Regions from separate parts of the [Bacillus] caldolyticus genome, predicted to be linked through region 2. Evidence: predicted binding sites of a transcription regulator. Region 2 holds the regulator's gene; each other region holds the start of a gene.
The links. The regulator CtsR, encoded in region 2, represses protease genes until heat stress. The targets are predictions, from matches to a motif close to ATGGTCAATAAAGGTCAAACA.
Positions count from the first base shown of each region.

Region 1: clpB (ATP-dependent chaperone ClpB) is a predicted target of CtsR. The motif match lies at 1,258-1,278, and genes of this name have one in related genera.
Region 3: clpP (ATP-dependent Clp endopeptidase proteolytic subunit ClpP) is a predicted target of CtsR. The motif match lies at 6,034-6,054, and genes of this name have one in related genera.

Region 1 is NZ_CP025074.1:1,176,814-1,184,867, reverse strand. It holds gene argF (ornithine carbamoyltransferase) at 1-812, shown strand, start outside; gene CWI35_RS06215 (YjzC family protein) at 1,003-1,182, shown strand; gene clpB (ATP-dependent chaperone ClpB) at 1,290-3,875, shown strand; gene CWI35_RS06200 (YjzD family protein) at 4,344-4,532, opposite strand; gene CWI35_RS06195 (alpha/beta fold hydrolase) at 4,666-5,406, shown strand; gene CWI35_RS06190 (hypothetical protein) at 5,441-5,692, opposite strand; gene CWI35_RS06185 (beta-ketoacyl-ACP synthase III) at 5,951-6,883, shown strand; gene fabF (beta-ketoacyl-ACP synthase II) at 6,924-8,054, shown strand, end outside.
Region 2 is NZ_CP025074.1:1,920,805-1,928,858, reverse strand. It holds rRNA gene CWI35_RS10065 (23S ribosomal RNA) at 1-622, shown strand, start outside; rRNA gene rrf (5S ribosomal RNA) at 728-844, shown strand; gene ctsR (transcriptional regulator CtsR) at 1,109-1,570, shown strand; gene CWI35_RS10050 (protein-arginine kinase activator protein McsA) at 1,586-2,134, shown strand; gene CWI35_RS10045 (protein-arginine kinase McsB) at 2,140-3,231, shown strand; gene clpC (ATP-dependent protease ATP-binding subunit ClpC) at 3,228-5,660, shown strand; gene radA (DNA repair protein RadA) at 5,738-7,111, shown strand; gene CWI35_RS10030 (PIN/TRAM domain-containing protein) at 7,421-8,054, shown strand, end outside.
Region 3 is NZ_CP025074.1:2,452,203-2,460,256, forward strand. It holds partial or broken gene CWI35_RS12645 (tetratricopeptide repeat protein) at 1-192, shown strand, start outside; gene trxB (thioredoxin-disulfide reductase) at 268-1,224, shown strand; gene CWI35_RS12655 (NUDIX hydrolase) at 1,562-2,038, shown strand; gene rapZ (RNase adapter RapZ) at 2,057-2,953, shown strand; gene CWI35_RS12665 (gluconeogenesis factor YvcK family protein) at 2,950-3,903, shown strand; gene whiA (DNA-binding protein WhiA) at 4,024-4,986, shown strand; gene CWI35_RS12675 (HPr family phosphocarrier protein) at 5,001-5,258, shown strand; gene clpP (ATP-dependent Clp endopeptidase proteolytic subunit ClpP) at 5,385-5,975, opposite strand; tRNA gene CWI35_RS12690 (tRNA-Arg) at 6,290-6,361, shown strand; gene CWI35_RS18305 (hypothetical protein) at 6,602-6,766, shown strand; gene rpoN (RNA polymerase factor sigma-54) at 7,286-8,054, shown strand, end outside.

The sequences.
Region 1 (8,054 bases), 740 kb from region 2:
ATGCGCCGCTTTCCGGCAAAACAATGGCGATGATTTTTGAAAAGCCCTCAACGCGCACGCGCGTGTCGTTTGAAGTCGGCATGATCCAGCTTGGCGGCCAGGCGATGTATTTAAACGGCAACGATTTGCAGCTTGGCCGCGGTGAAACGATTGCGGATACGGCGCGCGTCTTGTCGCAATACGTCGATGTCATGATGATTCGGACGTTTGCCCATCAAAAAGTCGAGGAATTGGCCGAGTATGCGTCCGTTCCGGTCATCAACGGCTTGACGGACGATGATCATCCGTGCCAGGCGCTGGCGGATTTGCTGACGATTTACGAAGCGAAGAAAACGTTCCAAGGCGTCAAACTCGCCTATGTCGGCGACGGCAACAACGTCGCCAACGCCTTGCTTGCGGCCGCAGCCAAAGTGGGAATGGATATTTTCATTGCCTGTCCGCCAGGCTATGAGCCGAAGGAGGAATACGTCGAGGCAGCGCGCCAGATCGGCGAGAAAACCGGAGCAACAGTTGTTGTGACGCACGACCCGCTTGAGGCAGTGGCCGGAGCGGATGCGATTTATACGGACGTATGGACGAGCATGGGCCAAGAAAGCGAAAGCGCCGAGCGGCTTCAAGTGTTCCAGCCGTACCAAGTGAATGAAGAGCTCGCCAAAGCGGCCAAACCCGATTACCTCTTTTTGCATTGCCTGCCGGCCCATCGCGGCGAAGAAGTGACGGCCGGCGTCATGGACGGCCCGAACTCGGTCGTATTTGAGCAGGCCGGCAACCGGCTTCATGCCCAAAAAGCGATTTTAGTGTCGATCCTATAGGAAAAAGGAATTCCCGTTTCGGGAGTTCCTTTTTCGTTCTTTGCAAGGAAAAGGATTTTCATGAGAAAAAACGTTTTTATTGTGAAGGCTTGACGCTCCGTGTGCGGCGGCCCCATCATTTCCCTTCTTATGAACAGCGGCAAAACCGGGAATGCTAACAAATGCAATCGAAGCAAGGGGGATGAAACAAATGGGCCAACCGCGCCATTTCAAACCAGGGGATAAAGCGCCGAACAACGGCGTGTACATTGAAATCGGCGAAACGGGCGACAATGTAAAACACCCGAAAAAGCTGAAACTGAAAGCCGGCGATACGTTCCCGGAAACGTCGAACCATAATCGGCATTGGACGTATTTGCGCAAACCGTGAAGCACAACAAAAGCCATTCCAAGTATGGAGTGGCTTTTGATTTGCCGTGTGCTTCGCGATCGGCTATAATGATTTATGGTCAAAGAAGGTCAAATGGAGGGAACGGCATGGACGCAAGCCGTTTGACGGAAAAACTGCAAGAGGCGCTGATGGCGGCGCAGTCGCTCGCCAAAGAACGACATCATCAACAGCTTGATGTCGAGCATCTCCTGATTGCGCTGCTCGAACAAGAAGGCGGCCTGGCGCCGCGGCTCGTGGAGCTTTCCGGCGCCGACAAGGAAAAGGCCGCTGACTGGCTTCGCAGCCAGCTTCGCCAAAAGCCTGAAGTGCATGGGGCGGACGGGCAGCTGTATGTTGCGCCCGCCTTAGCGCGGCTGCTTGAGGAGGCGGAAAACGAAGCGAAGCGAATGCAAGACGAGTACATATCGGTCGAACATGTGCTGCTCGCGTTGCCTCATGGCGCCGAGCCGGTCGCTCGGCAGCTGGCGTCGTTTGGACTGACGAAGGAAGCACTATTAGCGGCAGTGAGAAACGTAAGGGGGAATCAACGCGTGACGAGTCCACATCCGGAAGCAACCTATGAAGCGTTGGCAAAATACGGGCGCGACCTTGTCGCGGAAGCGAAAGCGGGAAAAATCGACCCGGTCATCGGCCGCGACAGTGAAATTCGCCGCATCATCCGCATTTTGTCGCGGAAGACGAAAAACAACCCGGTGTTGATCGGCGAGCCGGGCGTCGGGAAGACCGCTATTGTCGAAGGGCTCGCTCAACGCATCGTGCGCAAAGATGTCCCGGAAGGGCTGAAAGACAAAACGATTTTCGCTCTTGATATGAGCGCGCTCGTCGCCGGAGCAAAGTTTCGCGGTGAATTTGAAGAACGGCTGAAAGCGGTGTTAAACGAAATCAAAAAAAGCGACGGCCGCATCATTTTATTTATTGACGAGCTGCATACGATCGTCGGCGCCGGCAGAGCGGAAGGGGCGATTGACGCCGGCAATATGCTCAAGCCGATGCTTGCCCGCGGCGAGCTGCGCTGCATCGGGGCGACGACGCTTGATGAGTACCGGCAATACATCGAAAAAGACCCGGCGCTCGAGCGCCGCTTCCAACAAGTGCTTGTCCAAGAGCCGAGTGTCGAGGACACGATTTCGATTTTGCGCGGATTGAAAGAACGGTATGAAGTGCACCATGGAGTGAAAATCCACGATCGCGCGCTCGTCGCGGCCGCCGTTTTGTCCGACCGTTACATCTCTGACCGCTTTTTGCCTGACAAAGCGATCGATTTGGTCGATGAAGCGTGCGCGACGATCCGGACGGAAATGGAATCGATGCCGTCGGAGCTGGACGAAGTGATGCGCCGCGTCATGCAGCTTGAAATTGAAGAGGCGGCCTTAAGCAAAGAAACGGATGAAGCGAGCCGCGAGCGGCTTGCGGCATTGCAAAAAGAACTTGCCGATTTGCGTGAAAAGGCGAACGCCATGAAAGCGCAATGGCAAAAAGAAAAAGAGGCGCTTGACCGCGTCCGCCGTTTGCGCGAGGCGCTCGAGCGGGCAAAACGCGAACTGGAAGAGGCGGAAAACGAGTATGATTTAAACAAGGCGGCGGAGCTTCGCCATGGCCGCATTCCGCAGTTGGAAAAGCAACTCAAACAGCTCGAGCAAGAAATCAGTGAGCAAAGTGAAGGGAAATTGCTGCGCGAGGAAGTGACGGAAGAAGAGATTGCCGAAATCGTGTCACGCTGGACTGGCATTCCGCTCACCCGCCTCGTCGAGGGAGAGAGGGAAAAGCTGCTTCGCCTTCATGAATTGCTGCATAGACGGGTCATCGGTCAAGACGAAGCGGTCGAGCTTGTCGCTGACGCCGTCTTGCGGGCGCGGGCCGGCATGAAAGACCCGAACCGCCCGATCGGATCGTTTTTGTTCCTCGGACCGACCGGCGTCGGCAAAACGGAACTGGCCAAAGCGCTCGCCGAGGCGCTGTTTGACAGTGAGGAGCAGCTCATCCGTCTTGACATGTCCGAGTATATGGAAAAACACGCCGTCTCCCGCTTGATCGGAGCGCCGCCCGGCTATGTCGGCTATGAGGAAGGCGGCCAGCTGACCGAGGCGGTGCGGCGCAAGCCGTATTCCGTTCTGTTGTTCGATGAAATCGAAAAAGCTCATCCGGAAGTGTTCAACATCCTGTTGCAGCTGCTGGATGACGGACGGCTCACCGATTCGCAAGGGCGGACGGTCGACTTTAAAAACACGGTCGTCATTATGACATCGAACATCGGATCGCCGCTGTTGTTAGAAAACAAACATGGCGACATCGATGAAGAAACGCGCAAACAAGTGTTCGAACAACTGCGCGCCCATTTCCGCCCAGAATTTTTAAACCGGATCGACGATATCGTCTTATTTAAGCCATTGTCGATGAATGAAGTGAAAGGCATCGTCGAAAAGTTCGCCCGCGAGCTGTCGGCCCGTTTGGCCGATCGGCATATCGAACTCGTGCTGACCGAAGCGGCGAAGCAATACATCGCCGAAGCGGGCTTCGACCCAGTATACGGCGCCCGCCCGCTCAAACGGTTTATGCAAAAGCAAATCGAAACGCCGCTTGCGAAAGAGCTGATCGCTGGGCGGGTGAAAGATTACAGCACCGTCACGGTCGATGTTGACAACGGGCAGATCGCCATTCGTCCGTCGGCGTAAACGAGCTGAAGGGGGCGCCGACGACGCGGAGAGACGTGCTTCTTGTCTGCCGGGGTTGGTCGCATTGTTTGAGCATGGGCGGAAAACACAAGCCCAGATCAATATGGATGGAATGCTCCTCCACTTACACCTATATAGATGCAACGAAAAAGTTTAACATATCCTTGATGGAAAAGTCGCTTGTCCATTTTTCGACTGTCGAAGGCAAGCCACAGGCTTGCCTCCGTCACGCCAAGGCGTGACGGAAGACCGAACAACCACCCGCTTCACAGACCCATACATGGGTCTGAAAGCGGCGTTGTTCGGTCGCCCGACAGTCGATCAAATGCTCGGTAAAAGCTACAAATGTTAAAGCTTCAAATTGCATCTATTATATAGGTGTTGAAGTGGGAGGATTCTCGGTTAAAGATGACAAAAAACAACGCCTTGGGACTTTCACCCCAAGGCGTTGTCTTATGAAGCGAATGATCAATGATGGTGATCCCCGGCCGGCTCGTCCGGAATCAAGGCTGCAATCACGAAGACTAAGATCGTCACGATCACGCCAAGCAAGGCGCCGGTTGCGAAATCATAGCCGATCCCTTGCATCGAGCCCATGACGTACGTTGCCATTTGCACGAGCAAAAACGTCCAAAAAAACGTCCAAAACAAGCGCATCTTTGTTCCTCCCATCTTCTCGTCATTCCTTTTCTTATCTTATCACAATTTGTCACGTAGGCATATACCCGGACGTTTTTTTTGGCCGCGCATATCGTATACTGTACCATTATGCATTGCCAAACAAGGGTGAATGGAAACGATGGCAGGACAACGGCGGTTTTTTCAACTCGATGAGCAATGGTGCATCGTTCACGTGCCGGAGCGCCCAAATGGGTTTGCCCTTTTTTTAATGGGCGACGGCGACCATTTTGTGAACGAACAGACGAGTTTTTGGCTCGAGCATCCGGGGCGGCGCCAATGGCTGGAAGATTGGTTGGAACGTGGGTATACGGTCTTTTCGTCCCATTTGTACGGCCGGCATTGGGGAAGTCCGAAAGCGGTCCGGCTGGCGCGCCAACTCATTTACTCGGTGTTGAAAAGCGAAATTGTGAACCAGCGCATCTATATCGTTGCCGAAGGAATGGGCGCGCTCGTTGCCTTGCAACTGCTTGGCGCCATGCCAAGTCAAATCCGCGCCGTCGCCATGATCAACCCTTGCCTTGATGTTCGCGCCCAGCTTGACTATGAACAGGAACATCCATTCGTGTACCGGCGGATGGTGAGGGAAATCGCGACTGCCTATGGCTTGAAAGAAGAGGAGGTGCCCGAGGCTGTTCCGTCCCTCTTTCTCAGTCCTCATGACGTTCCGGTGACGATTTGGCAGCTGGCCGGAGTGAGCCCGTATCCATCCGCCTTGCATAGCCGTAAATATGAACAATGGATGAAAACGACAAACAACCGGGTGCGCGTCGTTTACGAGCTGCCGGAGAAACGGCGCCAACTGGCTCGACAAATCGGGCAATTTTTCTGCCAATACAATGAACTCCCGTAAACGACAAGGGCAGACGCATCGACCGGTGCGTCTGCTATTTTTTCAATAAGTCGACGAGCGAGGTGATCTTTTTCACGAGCGGTTTTAATTGTTGCAATGAGTCGGCTAGCGTATTGACGTTTTCAAACAGCTTCATGAAATCGATGTTCGGCAGTAAAGGCGGTTCTGCCCCGCTCCCTTGATCTTCGCGCTCGCCGGTTGCGCGAGAAGGAAAAGATCCGAACATTAGGCGGGAAAAACGGTCTTGCCGTTCGCGATGTTGTTCTTGTGCTTCGCCGTTGGCCATGGGCGATCCTCCCTTTCATGCGATGGTTGCTCGTATTTGTATTGTATGGCAGAAGGGAAAAAGCGGTTTGGACAAATGCCTTAGGGGTACGGAAAGCGCTGGTTCAACTTTCGTTTTCTATTGCGCATCCACGCTCTTTCGGCTAAAATTAGTACCAAGTAATAATAATTGGTGATGTAGACTGATTGTACATTCAAGTTTGGTTGTCAGCGTGAGCGTTTTTTTGCCATTTTGGGAAAGAAAGAGGAGATGAATGATATGGGAGCAGGAATTATCGGGGTCGGCCGCTATGTGCCGGAAAAAGTGTTGACCAACTTTGATTTGGAAAAAATGATGGATACATCGGATGAATGGATCCGGACGCGCACCGGGATCGAGGAGCGCCGCATCGCTCCGGATGACATCGATACGTCCCATATGGCGTATTTTGCCGCAGAAAGGGCGCTTCAAGACGCTGGCATGGAGGCGAAGGATATTGATCTCATTTTAGTTGCCACCGTCACTCCGGACCGTCCGTTTCCGTCGGTCGCTTGCATGCTGCAAGAGCGGCTTGGCGCCGTCAACGCCGCTGCGCTTGATATCAGCGCTGCCTGTGCGGGGTTTATGTACGGGATGGTCACGGCCGCCCAATTTATTGACACAGGCGCCTACAAGTATATATTAGTAGTGGGGGCAGACAAACTATCGAAAATCACCGATTGGACCGACCGCAACACGGCGGTGCTGTTCGGCGACGGCGCCGGAGCGGTCGTCATGGGTCCGGTGTCGCCCGGGCGCGGGATTTTATCTTTCGAGTTGGGAGCTGACGGAACAGGAGGAAAACATTTATACAAAGACGAATATATCGTCATGAACGGCCGTGAAGTATTCAAGTTCGCCGTCCGGCAAATGGGAGAATCAAGCGTGCGTGTGCTTGAAAAAGCCGGGCTCACGAAAGACGATGTCGACTTTCTCATTCCGCATCAAGCGAACATTCGCATCGTCGAAGCGGCCAGACAGCGGCTCGAGCTGCCAGAAGAGAAAATATCGACAACCATCCGTCGATATGGCAACACGTCGGCCGCATCCATTCCGATTTCGCTTGTAGAAGAGTTGGAAGCGGGCAAAATCCATGACGATGATCTCATCATTATGGTCGGATTCGGCGGCGGGCTGACGTGGGGCGCGATCGCTTTGCGCTGGGGCCGTTAACGGCACGTATATTATCGAAATAAAAGGAGAGACGGAAACGATGGAAAAAAGACGAGTCGTCGTGACAGGCATAGGCGCCGTCACCCCGCTTGGGAATGACGCAGAAACGACGTGGAAAAACATTATCGCCGGCCAGTCCGGCATCGACATTGTCACTCGCGTCAATCCGGACGACTTTCCGGCGAAAGTGGCGGCGGAAGTGAAAGACTTCGATCCGTCGCTGTTTATCGACCGCCGCGAGGCGCGGAAGATGGACCGATTTACCCAATTCGCCGTCGCTGCGGCGCTCATGGCGGTCAAAGATGCCAATCTCGACATTAATGAAAGCAACGCTGAACGGGTCGGTGTTTGGATTGGTTCTGGCATCGGCGGCATGGAGACGTTTGAACAGCAGTTTGAGATTTTCCAGCAGCGCGGTTATCGCCGAGTGAGCCCGTTTTTCGTGCCAATGATGATCCCGGATATGGCCGCTGGGCAAGTATCGATCATCCTCGGAGCGAAAGGGATCAATTCGTGCACGGTGACCGCTTGCGCGACCGGGGCGAACTCGATCGGTGATGCGTTTAAAGTCATTCAGCGCGGCGACGCCGATGTCATGATCACCGGCGGGACGGAAGCGCCGATTACGAAAATGTCGTTCGCCGGTTTTTGCGCCAATACGGCTCTTTCAACCAATCCAGATCCAAAAACGGCGAGCCGCCCATTTGACAAAAAACGCGACGGTTTCGTCATGGGTGAGGGAGCAGGCATCGTTGTTCTTGAGGAATTGGAGCACGCGTTGCGCCGCGGCGCGAAGATTTACGCAGAAATTGTCGGTTACGGTGCGACCGCCGATGCGTACCATATCACCGCGCCGGCTCCGGGCGGCGAAGGCGGCGTGCGGGCGATGCGCCAAGCGCTTCATGACGCTGGCCTGAAGCCGGAGGAGATCGATTACATCAACGCCCACGGCACGAGCACCGAGTACAATGATAAGTATGAGACGGCGGCGATCAAAGAAGTATTCGGCGATCATGCCTATAAGCTCGCCGTCAGCTCGACGAAGTCGATGACTGGGCATTTGCTCGGGGCGACCGGCGCGGTGGAAGCGATTTTCTCCGTGCTGGCGATCCGCGACGGCATCATTCCGCCGACGATCAACTACGAAACACCGGATCCGGAATGCGACCTC
Region 2 (8,054 bases):
GGCGCCCAAAGGTTCCCTCAGAATGGTTGGAAATCATTCGGAGAGTGCAAAGGCACAAGGGAGCTTGACTGCGAGACGGACAGGTCGAGCAGGGACGAAAGTCGGGCTTAGTGATCCGGTGGTTCCGCATGGAAGGGCCATCGCTCAACGGATAAAAGCTACCCCGGGGATAACAGGCTGATCTCCCCCAAGAGTCCACATCGACGGGGAGGTTTGGCACCTCGATGTCGGCTCATCGCATCCTGGGGCTGTAGTCGGTCCCAAGGGTTGGGCTGTTCGCCCATTAAAGCGGTACGCGAGCTGGGTTCAGAACGTCGTGAGACAGTTCGGTCCCTATCCGTCGCGGGCGGAGGAAATTTGAGAGGAGCTGTCCTTAGTACGAGAGGACCGGGATGGACGCACCGCTGGTGTACCAGTTGTCCCGCCAGGGGCACCGCTGGGTAGCTATGTGCGGACGGGATAAGCGCTGAAAGCATCTAAGCGTGAAGCCCCCCTCAAGATGAGATTTCCCACCGCGCAAAGCGGGTAAGATCCCTCGAAGATGACGAGGTCGATAGGTCCGAGGTGGAAGCGTGGCGACACGTGGAGCTGACGGATACTAATCGATCGAGGGCTTGACCTATGAGCGGCTTCTTCCAACGGTTATCTAGTTTTGAGGGAATGAACATCCTGTTGACAAATCCAACAGGATGGATATAATAATTACTGTCCAAGATGATCATCATTGCCTAGTGGCTATGGCGGAGGGGAAACACCCGTTCCCATCCCGAACACGGAAGTTAAGCCCTCCAGCGCCGATGGTAGTTGGGGCCAGCGCCCCTGCAAGAGTAGGTCGCTGCTAGGCAAAATGGAAAGCACGTCTTTTCTTTCCTTGGAAGAAAAGGCGTGCTTTTTCATTTATTCGGCTGCTTGACGTTTTATTGTCCAAAAAAACGGATATTCTATAGTTAGTTTTCCTTCTTTGGTCACTCTTGAAATTTTCCGTAATACATTGTATAGTAAGAGTAAGGTCAAATATAGTCAAAGTCAACAAATAGGCAGTGGGGTGTCCTGGTCAGCGGACGGCCCATCGCCAGGCAGCTTGGTTGTAAGGAAGGTGGTAGGTAGAGTGCCGAACATTTCCGACATCATTGAGCAATATTTAAAGCAAGTGCTCAATATGAGCGACCAAGATATCGTTGAAATTAAACGAAGCGAAATCGCTAATAAATTCCAATGTGTTCCGTCGCAGATCAACTATGTCATCAATACGAGGTTTACCCTTGAAAGAGGGTACATCGTTGAAAGCAAGCGCGGTGGCGGTGGGTATATCCGCATTATGAAAGTGAAGACAAAGAGTGAAGCACAGCTTATTGACCAGCTGCTCGAGCTTGTCGGCCACCGCATCAGCCAATCGAATGCCGAAGATGTGGTAAAACGTCTCGTTGAAGAAAAGGTAATTTCGGAGCGGGAAGCGAAAATTATGTTAAGCGCTATGGATCGTTCTGTTTTATATATCGATTTGCCCGAGCGGGACGAACTGCGGGCCCGCATGTTAAAAGCGATGCTGACGTCGCTGAAATACAAATAGGGGGAGGGGGAGGCATTGATTTGCCAAGAATGCAAGCAGCGGCCGGCCACGATGCACTTTACAAAAATTGTAAACGGAGAGAAAACGGAGTTCCATCTTTGCGAGCAATGTGCCAGAGAGCATGGCCATATGTTTACGTTCTACGGCAATGATGATTTTTCACTCAACAACTTGTTGGCGGGGCTTCTTAACTTTCAAGCGCCGATGAAAGAGATGACGGCGAACGCGTTTCCGAACCCGGATGTACTTCAATGTGAGACGTGCCAAATGACATACCATCAATTCACACAAATCGGGCGGTTCGGCTGCGCTAACTGCTACCGGACGTTTGCACGCTACTTGCCGCCGATTTTGAAACGGCTCCATAGCGGCAATACCGCTCATTCAGGAAAAATTCCGAAGCGAAAAGGCGGCGTTCTCCATTTGCGCAAGCAACTTGCTATGTTGAAACAAAAGCTTCAGGAGCTCGTTGCTCGTGAGGAATTCGAGCGGGCGGCCGAGGTGCGCGACCAAATCCGCTCGTTGGAGGATGAACTGCGTCGACGCGGAGAGGGGGATATGTAAGCGGTATGTCGTTCGAGAAGTTTTTCAATACGGCGGTCAGCGCGTGGATGAGCCAAGAGGGGCCGGATTCGGACATCGTCTTAAGCAGTCGCATCCGACTGGCGCGCAACATCGTTGACTTTCGTTTTCCAACGCTGTTTAGCAGTGAAGAAGCGATGCAAATCGTCGCGTTGTTTGAACGGACGTTCGCCCATCGTTCTTACGGAGGGGCAGGCCGCTTCGAGTTGTTGAAAATGTCGGAGCTTCAGCCGATTGAAAAACGGGTATTGGTAGAAAAACACTTAATTAGTCCGCATCTGGCTGAGGATTCGCCGTTTGGCGCTTGTCTGCTTTCGGAAAATGAAGAAATCAGCATCATGATCAACGAGGAGGATCATATCCGCATCCAATGCCTATTCCCGGGGTTGCAGCTTGCTGAGGCTCTCGAGGCGGCGAGCGAATTGGACGATTGGATTGAAGGGTATGTCAACTATGCCTTTGACGAGCGGCTTGGTTATTTAACGAGCTGCCCGACCAATGTCGGGACGGGATTGCGGGCTTCGGTGATGATGCATCTTCCGGCGCTTGTGCTGACGCAGCAAATTAACCGTATTATTCCTGCCATCAACCAGCTTGGGCTTGTTGTCCGTGGAACATACGGTGAAGGGAGTGAAGCGTTGGGAAATATATTCCAAATTTCCAACCAGATCACGCTTGGGAAATCGGAGGAAGACATTGTTGCTGATTTGCATACGATCGTTCAGCAGCTGATCGCCCAAGAAAGAGCGGCTCGTCAGGCATTAGTGAAAACTTTGGGCATACAATTAGAAGACAAGGTGTTCCGTTCATACGGCATACTGGCCAACTGCCGCGTCATCGAATCGAAAGAAGCGGCGCAATGTCTGTCCGATGTTCGCTTAGGGATTGATCTAGGATATATCAAGAACATCTCGCGCAACATTTTAAATGAGCTGATGATTTTGACGCAGCCGGGATTTTTGCAGCAATATGCCGGCGGGGCGCTTCGCCCTGAAGAACGGGACGTCCGCCGCGCGGCGCTGATCCGGGAGCGTTTAAAGATGGAGGAACGAAGAAAGATGGAGGGTGATGAACGATGATGTTTGGCAGATTTACGGAACGGGCGCAAAAAGTGCTGGCGCTGGCGCAGGAAGAAGCCATTCGCCTCGGCCATAACAATATCGGCACAGAACATATTTTGCTCGGCCTCATCCGCGAGGGCGAGGGGATCGCGGCTAAGGCGCTCATGGCGCTTGGGCTCGGCCCAGATAAAATTCAAAAAGAAGTCGAATCGCTCATCGGCCGTGGCAGTGAAGTGTCGCATACGATCCACTATACGCCGCGGGCGAAAAAAGTGATTGAGCTGTCGATGGATGAAGCGCGGAAGCTCGGCCATTCATACGTCGGCACAGAACATATTTTGCTTGGGTTGATCCGCGAAGGCGAAGGGGTGGCCGCCCGCGTGCTGAACAACTTGGGAGTAAGCTTGAACAAAGCGCGCCAGCAAGTGTTGCAGCTGCTTGGCAGCAATGAGTCGATGTCAGGCCATGGCGGCGGTGCTTCGCACGTGAGCACTCCGACGCTTGACAGCCTCGCCCGCGATTTGACAGCGATTGCCCGCGAAGGGCGGCTGGACCCGGTCATCGGCCGCAGTAAAGAAATTCAGCGCGTCATTGAAGTATTAAGCCGGCGGACGAAAAATAATCCGGTGTTGATCGGCGAGCCGGGCGTTGGGAAAACGGCCATTGCTGAAGGGTTAGCCCAACAAATCGTCAATAACGAAGTGCCGGAAACGCTGCGCGACAAGCGGGTCATGACGCTCGATATGGGGACAGTCGTCGCCGGAACGAAATACCGTGGAGAATTTGAAGACCGACTGAAAAAAGTGATGGATGAAATTCGTCAAGCGGGCAACATCATCTTGTTTATCGATGAGCTGCATACATTAATTGGCGCCGGTGGGGCGGAAGGAGCGATCGACGCGTCGAACATTTTGAAACCGGCGTTGGCGCGCGGGGAGCTTCAATGCATCGGCGCGACAACGCTCGATGAATACCGGAAATATATTGAAAAAGACGCCGCGCTTGAACGCCGCTTTCAGCCGATTTACGTTGATGAACCGACAGTGGAAGAATCGATCCAAATTTTAAAAGGGTTGCGCGATCGGTATGAAGCGCACCACCGCGTTTCGATTTCCGACGAGGCGATCGTGCAAGCCGTCAAGTTGTCCGACCGCTACATTACCGACCGTTTCTTGCCGGATAAGGCGATCGATTTGATCGACGAGGCTTGCTCGAAAGTGCGCCTTCGTTCGTTCACCGCACCGCCGAAATTGAAAGAACTTGAACAAAAGCTCGAGGAAGTGCGGAAAGAAAAAGACGCGGCCGTGCAAAGCCAAGAGTTTGAGAAAGCGGCGTCGCTGCGCGATATGGAACAGCGGCTGCGCGAAGAACTGGAGGAAACGAAACGTGCGTGGAAAGAAAAACAAGGCCAAGAAAATTTGGAAGTGACGGTCGAAGACATCGCCGCGGTCGTCTCGAGTTGGACCGGCATTCCGGTATCGAAGCTCGCTGAGACGGAAACGGAGCGGCTGCTCAAGCTGGAAGAAATTTTGCATTCGCGTGTCGTCGGCCAAGACGAGGCGGTCAAAGCGGTCGCCAAAGCGGTGCGCCGCGCCCGTGCTGGCCTGAAAGACCCGAAACGCCCGATCGGTTCGTTCATTTTCCTTGGTCCGACCGGGGTTGGGAAAACGGAGTTGGCTCGAGCCTTGGCAGAAGCGATGTTTGGCGATGAAGACGCCCTCATTCGCATCGATATGTCCGAGTATATGGAAAAACACTCGACATCGCGGCTCATCGGGTCGCCGCCGGGGTATGTCGGTTATGAAGAAGGCGGCCAGCTGACGGAAAAAGTGCGCCGCAAGCCGTATTCGGTTGTCCTGTTAGATGAGATGGAAAAAGCGCATCCGGACGTGTTCAATATTTTGCTGCAAGTGTTGGAAGATGGGCGGCTGACTGACTCGAAAGGGCGGACGGTCGACTTCCGCAACACGATCATCATCATGACGTCCAACGTCGGCGCCGATGCGCTGAAACGGAATAAGTACGTTGGCTTCAACATTCAAGACGGGAACCAGCAATACAAAGATATGAAAAGCAAAGTGATGGATGAGCTGAAAAAAGCATTCCGTCCAGAGTTTTTAAACCGGATCGACGAAATCATCGTCTTCCATTCGCTCGAAAAAGACCATCTGAAACAAATCGTCCGATTGATGGCCGATACGCTCGTGAAGCGGCTGAAAGAGCAAGACATTGATCTTGAGCTGACGGAGGCCGCCATTGAGAAAATCGCCGCCGAAGGGTTCGATCCAGAATACGGTGCCCGCCCGCTGCGCCGCGCCTTGCAAAAGCATGTTGAAGACCGTTTGTCCGAAGAATTGTTAAAAGGCACGATCGCCAAAGGGCAAAAAGTCGTCGTGGATGTCAAAGACGGGGAGTTTGTCGTATTGTCGAAACAAGCGGTCGTGTGAGGGAAGAAAAGGCATGCGGCAGCTTCCTGCCCATGCCTTTTTTTCGTTGGAAAACGTTACAGAAAGGGTTAAGATCGATGGCGAAGAAGAAAACGAAGTTCGTTTGCCAAGAGTGTGGATATGAGTCGGCCAAATGGCTTGGACGCTGTCCGGGATGCCAAACATGGAATTCGTTTGTTGAGGAAATTGAGCAGGAGAAACCGACTGTGCGCGGCGCATTTCTTCATTCGGAGCGGGCGGGTTCGGCCAAACCGGTCCCGATTACAGCCGTGGAGGCGGTGCAAGAGCCGCGCATGAAAACGAACAGCGCGGAGCTCGATCGCGTGCTGGGCGGTGGAATCGTCAAAGGTTCGCTCGTTTTGATCGGCGGCGACCCTGGCATTGGCAAATCAACGTTGCTTTTGCAAACATCGGCGCAGCTGGCCGCCGCTGGGCATCAAGTGCTGTATGTCTCCGGTGAGGAATCGGTCAAACAAGTAAAGCTGCGCGCTGGACGCCTTCGTGCGGAGTGCGATCAGCTGTACGTGTTGGCGGAAGCAGATTTGGAATACATTGTGGCAGCGGTTGAAACGGTTCAACCTGCTTGTGTCATCATTGATTCGATTCAGACGGTGTATCGCACCGATATTTCCTCTGCACCGGGCAGCGTCGCCCAAGTGCGCGAATGCACGGCCGAGCTGATGAAGCTGGCGAAAACAAAAGGCATTGCCATTTTTATCGTCGGTCATGTGACGAAGGAAGGGGCGATCGCCGGGCCGCGCCTGCTCGAACATATGGTGGACACCGTTCTCTATTTTGAAGGGGAGCGACACCATACGTATCGCATTTTGCGAGCGGTGAAAAACCGTTTTGGCTCAACGAACGAAATCGGCATTTTTGAGATGCGCGACATTGGGCTGAAGGAAGTGGAAAACCCATCAGAAGTGTTTTTAGAAGAACGGTCGCGCGGAGCGGCTGGCTCGACGGTCGTGGCGGCGATGGAAGGGACGCGGCCGGTGCTCGTGGAAATCCAGGCGCTCGTCTCGCCGACGAGCTTCGGCAACCCGAGACGGATGGCGACCGGCCTTGACCATAACCGTGTGTCGCTTTTGATGGCCGTGCTCGAAAAGCGGGTTGGGCTGCTGTTGCAAAACCAAGATGCTTATTTGAAAGTGGCGGGCGGCGTGAAGCTTGATGAGCCGGCAATTGACTTGGCGGTCGCTGTCAGCATCGCCTCGAGCTTTCGCGATCGGCCGACGAATCCGGCGGATGTCATTATCGGCGAAGTCGGCTTAACTGGAGAGGTGCGCCGCGTCTCGCGCATCGAACAGCGCGTGCAGGAGGCGGTAAAATTAGGCTTTTCCCGCATCATTGTGCCAAAAAACAATTTAGCCGGCTGGCAGCCGCCAAAAGGTGTGCAAGTGATCGGTGTTTCGCATGTGGCCGAGGCGCTTGAGCATACAATGTGTTAATCGCTCTTTCGCCTGCGCGGCCCGCTTCTTCGTGTCCAAGGGGATATGAGCGATCAAAAATTCATCGCCTCTTCATTCTTAAGTGCTCAAGCAGAGGCATAAACAGCCTAAAAGGATTGAACCTTTTCGCTCTGATGTACGTAAAAATATAGTAGGGAGATCCGAAACAACTACGGCGTTTGGCCGGCGTTTTCTGCTATTGTTACAAGCAGATGTCGAATGTTCAAAAACGATTAAAAATTGCCTTCCAATTGGTTTCAAACATTGGAAACTGTTTATAATGTTAAATAGGGAGGTGAAGATGGGCTGATGGTCAAACGCATTGTGCAATTATTTTTCCTCGCCGTGGGCGGAACGTTAGGCGCCATGTTTTTTCCTGACTTGCTTAAGGTGATGAATGTGAGCGGCATGCCGCTTCTCAATAATTCTTATACGCTGGCGGTGCTGGGGGCAGTCGTTTTCTTTTTGTTGACGTTTTGGCTTGTCGATTATGTGGTCGACATGATTCGCTGGGTGGAGGAAACGCTCGTGAAGGCGCCGGCCGCCGACGTGCTGTTTGGCAGTCTCGGGCTGATTTTCGGTCTTATTATCGCGTTTTTCGTTGTCATGCCGTTGCAGTCGTTTCACATTCAAGTGTTGAATACGGTGTTGCCGATTTTTTTGACGGTGTTGCTTGGCTACTTAGGGTTTCGCGTCGGTTTAAAGAAACGGAATGAGTTGATGAACTTATTTTCCTTGTCCAATCGCATGGCAAAGAAAAAAGGTGGAGAAGCGGAAAACGAACCGTCAAAGGGCGGTGCTGTGAAAATTTTGGATACGAGCGTCATCATCGACGGGCGGATCGCAGACATTTGCCAAACCGGGTTTTTGGAAGGGCCGCTTGTCATTCCGCGGTTTGTGCTCGAAGAATTGCAGCATATCGCCGATTCGTCCGATGTGCTGA
Region 3 (8,054 bases), 530 kb from region 2:
GCGATGGCCGTCCATCCGTCGGCTGATCGCGAGCCATTTGCGAACGGAGCCGCGTGGGCGGCGGCGATCGAATACATGTGGCGCCGACAGCAAGGAGAGCGTGTGACGCAAAGAGAGATGGCGGCCAAATACGGCGTTTCGGCGTCGACGGTGCAAAAATACGTGCAAAAAGCGCGCCGGCTCTATACATGAGCAAATCAATAGACAGGGCGAATCGACTTCTATACGATGAAAATGGAATGATTCTCAAGCGAGGGAGTGGACGGTGTGGCAGACGAAAAAATTTACGATGTCATTATTGCCGGAGCCGGGCCGGCTGGGCTGACGGCGGCTGTCTATACATCGCGCGCCAATTTGTCGACGCTGATGATCGAGCGCGGCGTTCCGGGCGGGCAGATGGTCAACACTGAGGAAGTCGAGAACTATCCTGGCTTTGAAACGATTTTAGGCCCGGAATTGGCGGCGAAAATGTTTGAGCATGCGAAAAAATTCGGCGCGGAGTACGCATACGGCGATGTGAAAGAAATCATCGACGGCGAGGCGTACAAAACGGTCATCGTCGGCGATAAAGAGTACAAGGCCCGCGCGGTCATCATCGCCACCGGAGCGGAATATAAAAAACTCGGCGTACCGGGTGAAGCGGAGCTCGGCGGCCGCGGCGTTTCGTACTGTGCGGTGTGCGACGGGGCGTTTTTCAAAGGGAAAGATTTGGTCGTCGTGGGCGGGGGCGACTCGGCGGTCGAAGAGGGCGTCTATTTGACGCGGTTTGCCAATAAAGTGACGATCGTTCACCGCCGCGACAAGCTGCGGGCGCAAAAAATTTTGCAAGACCGGGCGTTCGCCAATGAAAAAATTGATTTCATCTGGAACCATACGGTGAAACAAATCAACGAAAAGGACGGAAAAGTCGGCAGCGTGACGCTTGTGCATACGCAAACGGGCGAGGAGCGCGAATTTCCGTGCGACGGCGTTTTCATTTACATCGGGATGGTGCCGCTCTCGAAGCCGTTTGCCAATCTTGGCATCACGAATGAAAACGGCTATATCGTCACGAACGAAAAGATGGAGACGAAAGTGCCGGGCATTTTCGCCGCCGGTGATGTGCGGGAAAAAACGCTCCGGCAAATCGTGACGGCTACCGGCGACGGCAGCATCGCCGCGCAAAGCGCCCAGCATTACGTTGAGGAACTGAAAGAAAAGCTCAATAAGCAAGGGGTCAGCTGATCCGGTAACCAAATCGCAATCAAATCGTAATGGTTATTTAACCCAGATGTAACACGGGCGCAACACATTTGTCGTATGCTATAAGTAAGTAATTGACCCCCTTTTATATAGATCCTTTTTGGCGCGGGCGTTTGTCCGCGTCTTTTTTTTCTTTGCCTGCGCGCTTGCATCCTGCCGCCCCGCTCGAAACGGCGGGGGATGGCGTCTTTCGGCTGGAAGCGGAATGTTGGGCCCCCGAGGTTTTTGCAGACGGGAAGCGGACGGTTTCCAGCGGTTTGAAGGTGGAGCGGCCTAACTATTTATGGTAAAATAAAGATGATTATGTGCGTGTTTGCGGATGGTTGGGGTGAACGAATTGCAACGGGTGACAAACTGCGTATTATATAAAGACGGCCAAGTGCTGCTTTTGCAAAAGCCGAGGCGCGGCTGGTGGGTCGCTCCGGGCGGGAAAATGGAGCCCGGCGAGACGGTGCGTGAAGCATGCATTCGTGAATACCGGGAAGAGACGGGCATTTATTTGAAAAATCCAGAGCTGAAAGGCGTCTTTACGATCGTGATGAAAAATGGGAATGAAACGGTGTCGGAGTGGATGATGTTTACGTTTTTCGCCGACGACTTCATTGGTGAAAACGTGCCGTCTTCCGAAGAAGGGACGCTTGCTTGGCATCAGGTGGAGACGCTTTCGACGCTGCCGATGGCCCCTGGAGACTATCATATTTTGGATTACGCCTTGAAAGGCAAAGGGGTCATGTACGGGGTGTTTGTCTATACAGAGGAATTCGAGCTGCTTTCATATCGGCTCGATCCGAGCTGATGGAGAGGAGGGGCGGAGATGGGACAAAACGGGGCGCTGCAGCCGATTCAGCTCGTCATCATCACCGGTATGTCCGGCGCGGGAAAGACGGTGGCGATTCAAAGCTTCGAAGACCTCGGCTTTTTTTGTATTGACAACTTGCCGCCGACGCTGCTGCCGAAATTTTTGGAGCTCGTCAAAGAATCCGGGAATAAAATGAACAAAGTCGCCCTTGTCATGGATTTGCGCAGCCGCGACTTTTTCGATCATTTGTTCGCTGCGCTCGATGAGCTGGCTGAGCAAGCGTGGGTCATCCCACAGGTGTTGTTCTTGGACGCCCAAGATTCGACGTTGGTGGCCCGCTACAAAGAAACGCGGCGGACGCATCCGCTTGCGCCGAACGAGCCCCCGCTTGAAGGAATCCGTTTGGAGCGGAAGCTGCTCGAAGAACTGAAAGGGCGGGCGCAGATCATTTACGATACGACGGGGCTCAAGCCGCGCGAGCTGCGGGAGAAAATCATCCGCCAGTTCTCATCGCACGCTCAATCCGGGTTTACCATCAACGTCATGTCGTTTGGGTTTAAGTACGGCATTCCAATTGATGCAGATTTGGTGTTTGACGTCCGCTTTTTGCCGAACCCGCATTACATTGAACATATGCGTCCGAAAACCGGGTTGGATGACGACGTATCGTCCTACGTGCTCAAGTGGGGGGAAACGCAAAAGTTTTTGGAAAAGCTCATTGACTTGTTGTCGTTTATGCTGCCGTATTACCAGCGCGAAGGAAAAAGCCAGCTGGTGATCGCCATCGGCTGCACGGGCGGGCAGCACCGTTCGGTGGCGCTCGCAGAATATATCGCCCGCCATTTTTCAGATGATTATAAAACGGTTGTCTCGCACCGGGACATGGAGAGGAGAAAGGACATACACCGATGAGAAACGAACGAGCAGCGAAACTGGTCGTCATCGGCGGCGGCACCGGGCTTCCCGTCCTGCTGAGGGGGCTGAAGCAGCATGAATTGGATTTGACCGCCATTGTCACGGTCGCCGATGATGGAGGGAGTTCCGGGCGGCTGCGCGATGAGCTGCACATTCCGCCGCCCGGGGATGTCCGCAACGTATTGGCCGCGCTGTCTGACGTCGAACCGCTCATTGTCGAGCTGTTCCAGCACCGTTTTCAAAACGGCAACGGCTTATCCGGCCATTCGCTCGGCAATTTGATTTTGGCGGCGCTCACATCGATCACCGGCGACTTTGTGAAAGCAATCCGTGAGATGAGCAAAGTGTTGAACGTGCGCGGCCAGGTGCTGCCGGCAGCGAACAAAAGCGTCGTTTTGCACGCGGAGATGGAAGACGGTTCCATCATCTCTGGCGAGTCAAAAATCCCGAGTGCGGGAAAAAAAATTAAGAGGGTGTTTTTAACGCCGGAAGACATTGAGCCGCTGCCGGAGACGGTTGATGCCATCCGCCGCGCCGATTTGATTGTCATCGGGCCGGGCAGCCTATACACAAGCATCTTGCCGAATTTGCTCGTGCCGAAAATCGGGCAGGAAGTATGCAAGGCGAAGGCGAAAAAAGTATATATATGCAACATTATGACTCAGGCCGGCGAGACGCCGCACTATACGGTGAGCGACCATGTGGAGGCGCTTCATGCTCATCTTGGCGGCCCGTTTTTGGACGCGGTGATCATCAACAGCGGAGCGATCCCGGAAGCGATCCGCCGCCGCTACGAGGCGGAGCGGGCCGAGCCGGTGCGTGACGACAGCAGCGGGCTTTCGTTGCAAGTCATCCGCGACGATATTGTCACGTACGAGGATGGGGTCATTCGCCATAATACGGCGAAAGTCGCCGCCCTTCTTCTCGGGCTTCTCCCTCACCGTTAAAGGCGGGACCCGAGTAGGCCGCAAAGCGCCATTATGGGCGGTGATGCTCCCGATGGCCGCGCCGAAAGTCAGGCACCTCCAACCGGCCGGATGCGGGGAACGAATGGAGGTGGAGCGATCGTGTCTTTTGCATCGGAAACGAAAAAGGAATTGACCCATTTAGAGGTGAAGCCTTGCTGCTTGCGCGCGGAGCTGTCGGCGCTTTTGCGCATGAACGGTTCACTGTCGTTTTCCGGCGGGCGAATGGCCATCGATGTCCAGACGGAAAATGCGGCGATCGCTCGGCGCATTTATACGTTATTGAAAAAGGGCTACGATGTCGCCGTCGAGCTGTTTGTCCGCAAGAAAATGCGCTTGAAAAAAAACAACGTCTACATCGTCCGCGTGACTGACGGTGCGGCTTCTTTGCTTCGTGAACTTCACATTGTCAACGGCGATTTTTCGCTCATCCATGACATTTCCCCGGAGCTCGTCAAGAAAAAATGCTGCAAGCGCTCGTATTTGCGCGGCGCGTTTTTGGCCGGCGGTTCGGTCAACAACCCGGAGACGTCGTCCTACCATTTGGAGATTTTTTCGCTGTATGAGGAGCATAACCGGGCGTTATGCGAATTGATGAACAGCCACTTTTTTTTAAATGCGAAAACGTTGGAACGGAAAAAGGGGTTTATTACGTATTTAAAAGAGGCGGAAAAAATCGCCGAGTTTTTGAACATCATCGGCGCCCATCAAGCGCTGCTCCGCTTTGAGGACATTCGCATCGTCCGCGATATGCGCAACTCGGTCAACCGGCTTGTCAATTGCGAAACCGCCAATTTGAACAAAACGATCGGCGCTGCGCTTCGCCAGGTGGAGAACATCCGCTACATCGACGAGACGATCGGCCTTGATTCACTGCCGGCCAAGCTGCGGGAAATCGCGAAACTTCGCATCGAGCATCAAGACGTGACGCTGAAAGAGCTCGGGGAGATGGTTGCCGGTGGAAAAATCAGCAAATCCGGCATCAACCACCGGCTGCGCAAAATTGATGAGATCGCGGAGCGGCTGCGGGCTGGAAAGCCGGTCGATTTCCATAAATCGCTGTAAAGGGGAGATGGAGAATGGTGGAAAAACAAGTGGAAGTGAAATTAAAAACCGGGCTGCAGGCGCGCCCGGCGGCGTTGTTCGTCCAAGAAGCGAACCGTTTTTCCGCTGATGTGTTTTTGGAAAAAGACGGAAAACGGGTCAACGCGAAAAGCATTATGGGCTTGATGAGCCTCGCCATCGGCCATGGAGCGGTGATCACGCTCATTGCCGACGGTCCGGATGAGCAAGAAGCGATCGAAAAGCTCGCCGCCTATGTGCAAAAGGAAAAGTAAAGCAGCGTGTGGGGCTGGCGGGGAAAGGAATGGAAAAGGCTGCTCCGTTTTTGTCGGAAGCAGCCTTTTTTCGTCAATGTCGGTGCAGGCGCAGCTCTATAGCGGTTCTGCCAACGTGTGCATGCCTTATTTTTCATCAGCGCGCGTCAGCACGCGGTCAATGATGCCGTATTCCATTGCTTTTTGCGCGGTCATAAAGTTGTCGCGGTCCGTATCGCGCTCGATCACTTCGATCGGCTGGCCGGTGTTTTCCGATAAAATGCGGTTCAATTTGTCGCGCAAGAACAAAATGCGCTTCGCTGCGATTTCGATTTCCGTCGCTTGCCCTTGGGCGCCGCCGAGCGGTTGGTGGATCATGATTTCACTGTTTGGCAAGGCGAACCGTTTCCCTTTCGCACCGGCGGCAAGCAAAAACGCCCCCATGGAAGCGGCCATGCCGATGCAAATTGTCGATACGTCCGGTTTGATGAACTGCATCGTGTCGTAAATCGCCAGGCCAGCTGTGATCGAGCCGCCCGGGCTGTTGATGTACAAGGAAATATCTTTGTCCGGGTCTTCCGCCGCCAAAAACAACAGCTGCGACACGATCGAGTTGGCCACTTGGTCGTCGATCGGGCTGCCAAGGAACACGATTCGGTCTTTCAATAAGCGCGAATAAATGTCGTACGCCCGCTCCCCGCGGTTCGTCTGTTCGATGACAGTCGGAATCAAATACATCAAAAACGCCTCCTTTTCCATCCTAATGGATCAATATGTACGCCTTCATCATACACGAATGGTCAATGAAGGTCAAACAAAACGACCTTCCCCATTCTTTATAACATATTCGCGGCTAGCGGGAACATCCCTCTTTTCATCATAACCGCTTTTTTATTTTTTTAACCAGTTGCCTGTGGCGGTGGCATTGATGTGGAAGGAACAAAGGCCTAATTTTTCCTGTTTTTTTATTGCATTTTCCCCTTGCATTTTTGCACGATCCTGCTATAATAGAACATGCGACGGAACGAAATAGAGAAATCATGAACTTCCATGCCCTCGTAGTGTAGTGGATAGCACGAGAGATTCCGGTTCTCTTAGCGTGGGTTCGAATCCTGCCGAGGGCGTTCCAACGATCCGACAAGTTCGGATTGAGATTCCCAAATCCCTTGATACGACCGCGTTTGCGGTCGTTTTTCATTTTTTGGGAATCCCGAAAAAACCGATAGAATCCGAAAAAATTTTGTACGAATTTTGCACGGCTATTTGGTACGATCCAGTTCCGCCATCGCGAGATCGACCTGCCGGGATTCTTTTTGTTCCATCTCATCTAAAATATGCGAGTACGTTTGCAGAGTAGTGACAATATGGCGGAACAGGAAACGAGTTTGGAGCAGCTGGCTTCGATTCGGTTTCGCCAACCGTCGATCACGATTCGGACCTTGTCCGCAGACAAAGCGTATGGCGCCACGGAGTATCTGGAAGCGCTCTTTCTTCATCCAGACTACAGTTTTTTGTTTTTTGTCGTGTAAATGCCACTAATAAGTGAAAGGTGCAAACCGAATCCTCCTTCCGTTGCGTCACCCGATTGGGCGGCGCTGTAGGTGAGGTGATACACGTGTAGAAGTTGCACGAGGTATTGAACGATAACAAAAGCTAAACCACATGAAGAAAAAGGACGGAATGACCTGGGGCGACTGGATGGAGATCATGGGGTCCGGCGCGATACGTATAAACGAGTGCGCGGGGCGGTGAGGAGGAAATGGGAAGGAATAAAGACCCTTAGGTTAAAAAACATATACTTGGTATATGGTTGTAATCCTGCCGAGGCAAAACAGCCGCCTAGGCGGCTGTTTTTCTTTTAGATCAGCAGCGGACGCGCCGCTTTCCTCGAGAGGGTTCCCAAATCAAGGGCTCGGGCGGGGCATTGGGTTTTTTCGTCTGAACAGGCGCCGGTTCGGGCGGTCGCCAAGGCCGCTTTCCGCCGTCAAAAATTTCTCCTACCCCCTCCCGCTCCCGTTGTGTACAATAAAAGAAAGGGAGGCGTGACGATGAGGGCGGAGTTATGGCAAGAGCAGCGGCTGCAGTTGTCGCTGACAAAGGAACTTGTGCAGGCGATTGAACTGTTGCAATATTCCGCAGTGGATTTGGAAGCGTTTTTATATGAACAGTCGCTGGAAAACCCGTTTTTGGAAATTCGCCGCACCCGGGTGCGGCAACGGCCAAGCCGGACAGAAAGAGACCAAAAGCAATGGCTCGAGAACATTGGCGCCCGCGCAGAGACACTTGTTGGCCATTTGCTTTCTCAGCTGCCTGCGTTGAAGCTGGCCGATCGGGAAGAGCGCATCGTCCGTTATCTCATTGCCTCGCTCGATGAGGATGGCTATTTGCGCGTGCCGCTTGCCGAGCTGGCGGCGCGGTTTTCCGCATCGGAACAAGAGATGGAACGGGGGCTGCGCCTTGTGCAGTCGCTCGACCCGCCGGGAGTCGGCGCCCGCGATTTGGCGGAATGCCTCTTGCTGCAACTTGAACGTCTTCCTGAGCGTGACGAGCTGGCGGAGATGATCGTCCGCTACCATTTTGTCCCCTTTGCGGAAAAGTCGTGGAAAACGCTGGCCAAGCAGCTTGGCGTCAGCCTTGGCGAACTGCAACGCGTCTTCGAGCTCATTCGCACACTCGAGCCGCGGCCAGGCATTCACTATTCGAGCGAAACACCGCCTTTGGTCGTGCCGGATGTCATCGTCGTCCGCGGGGCGGAAGGGGACTGGATGGCCGCCTATAATGATGACATCCATCCGGAGCTCGGATGGAATCGGGATT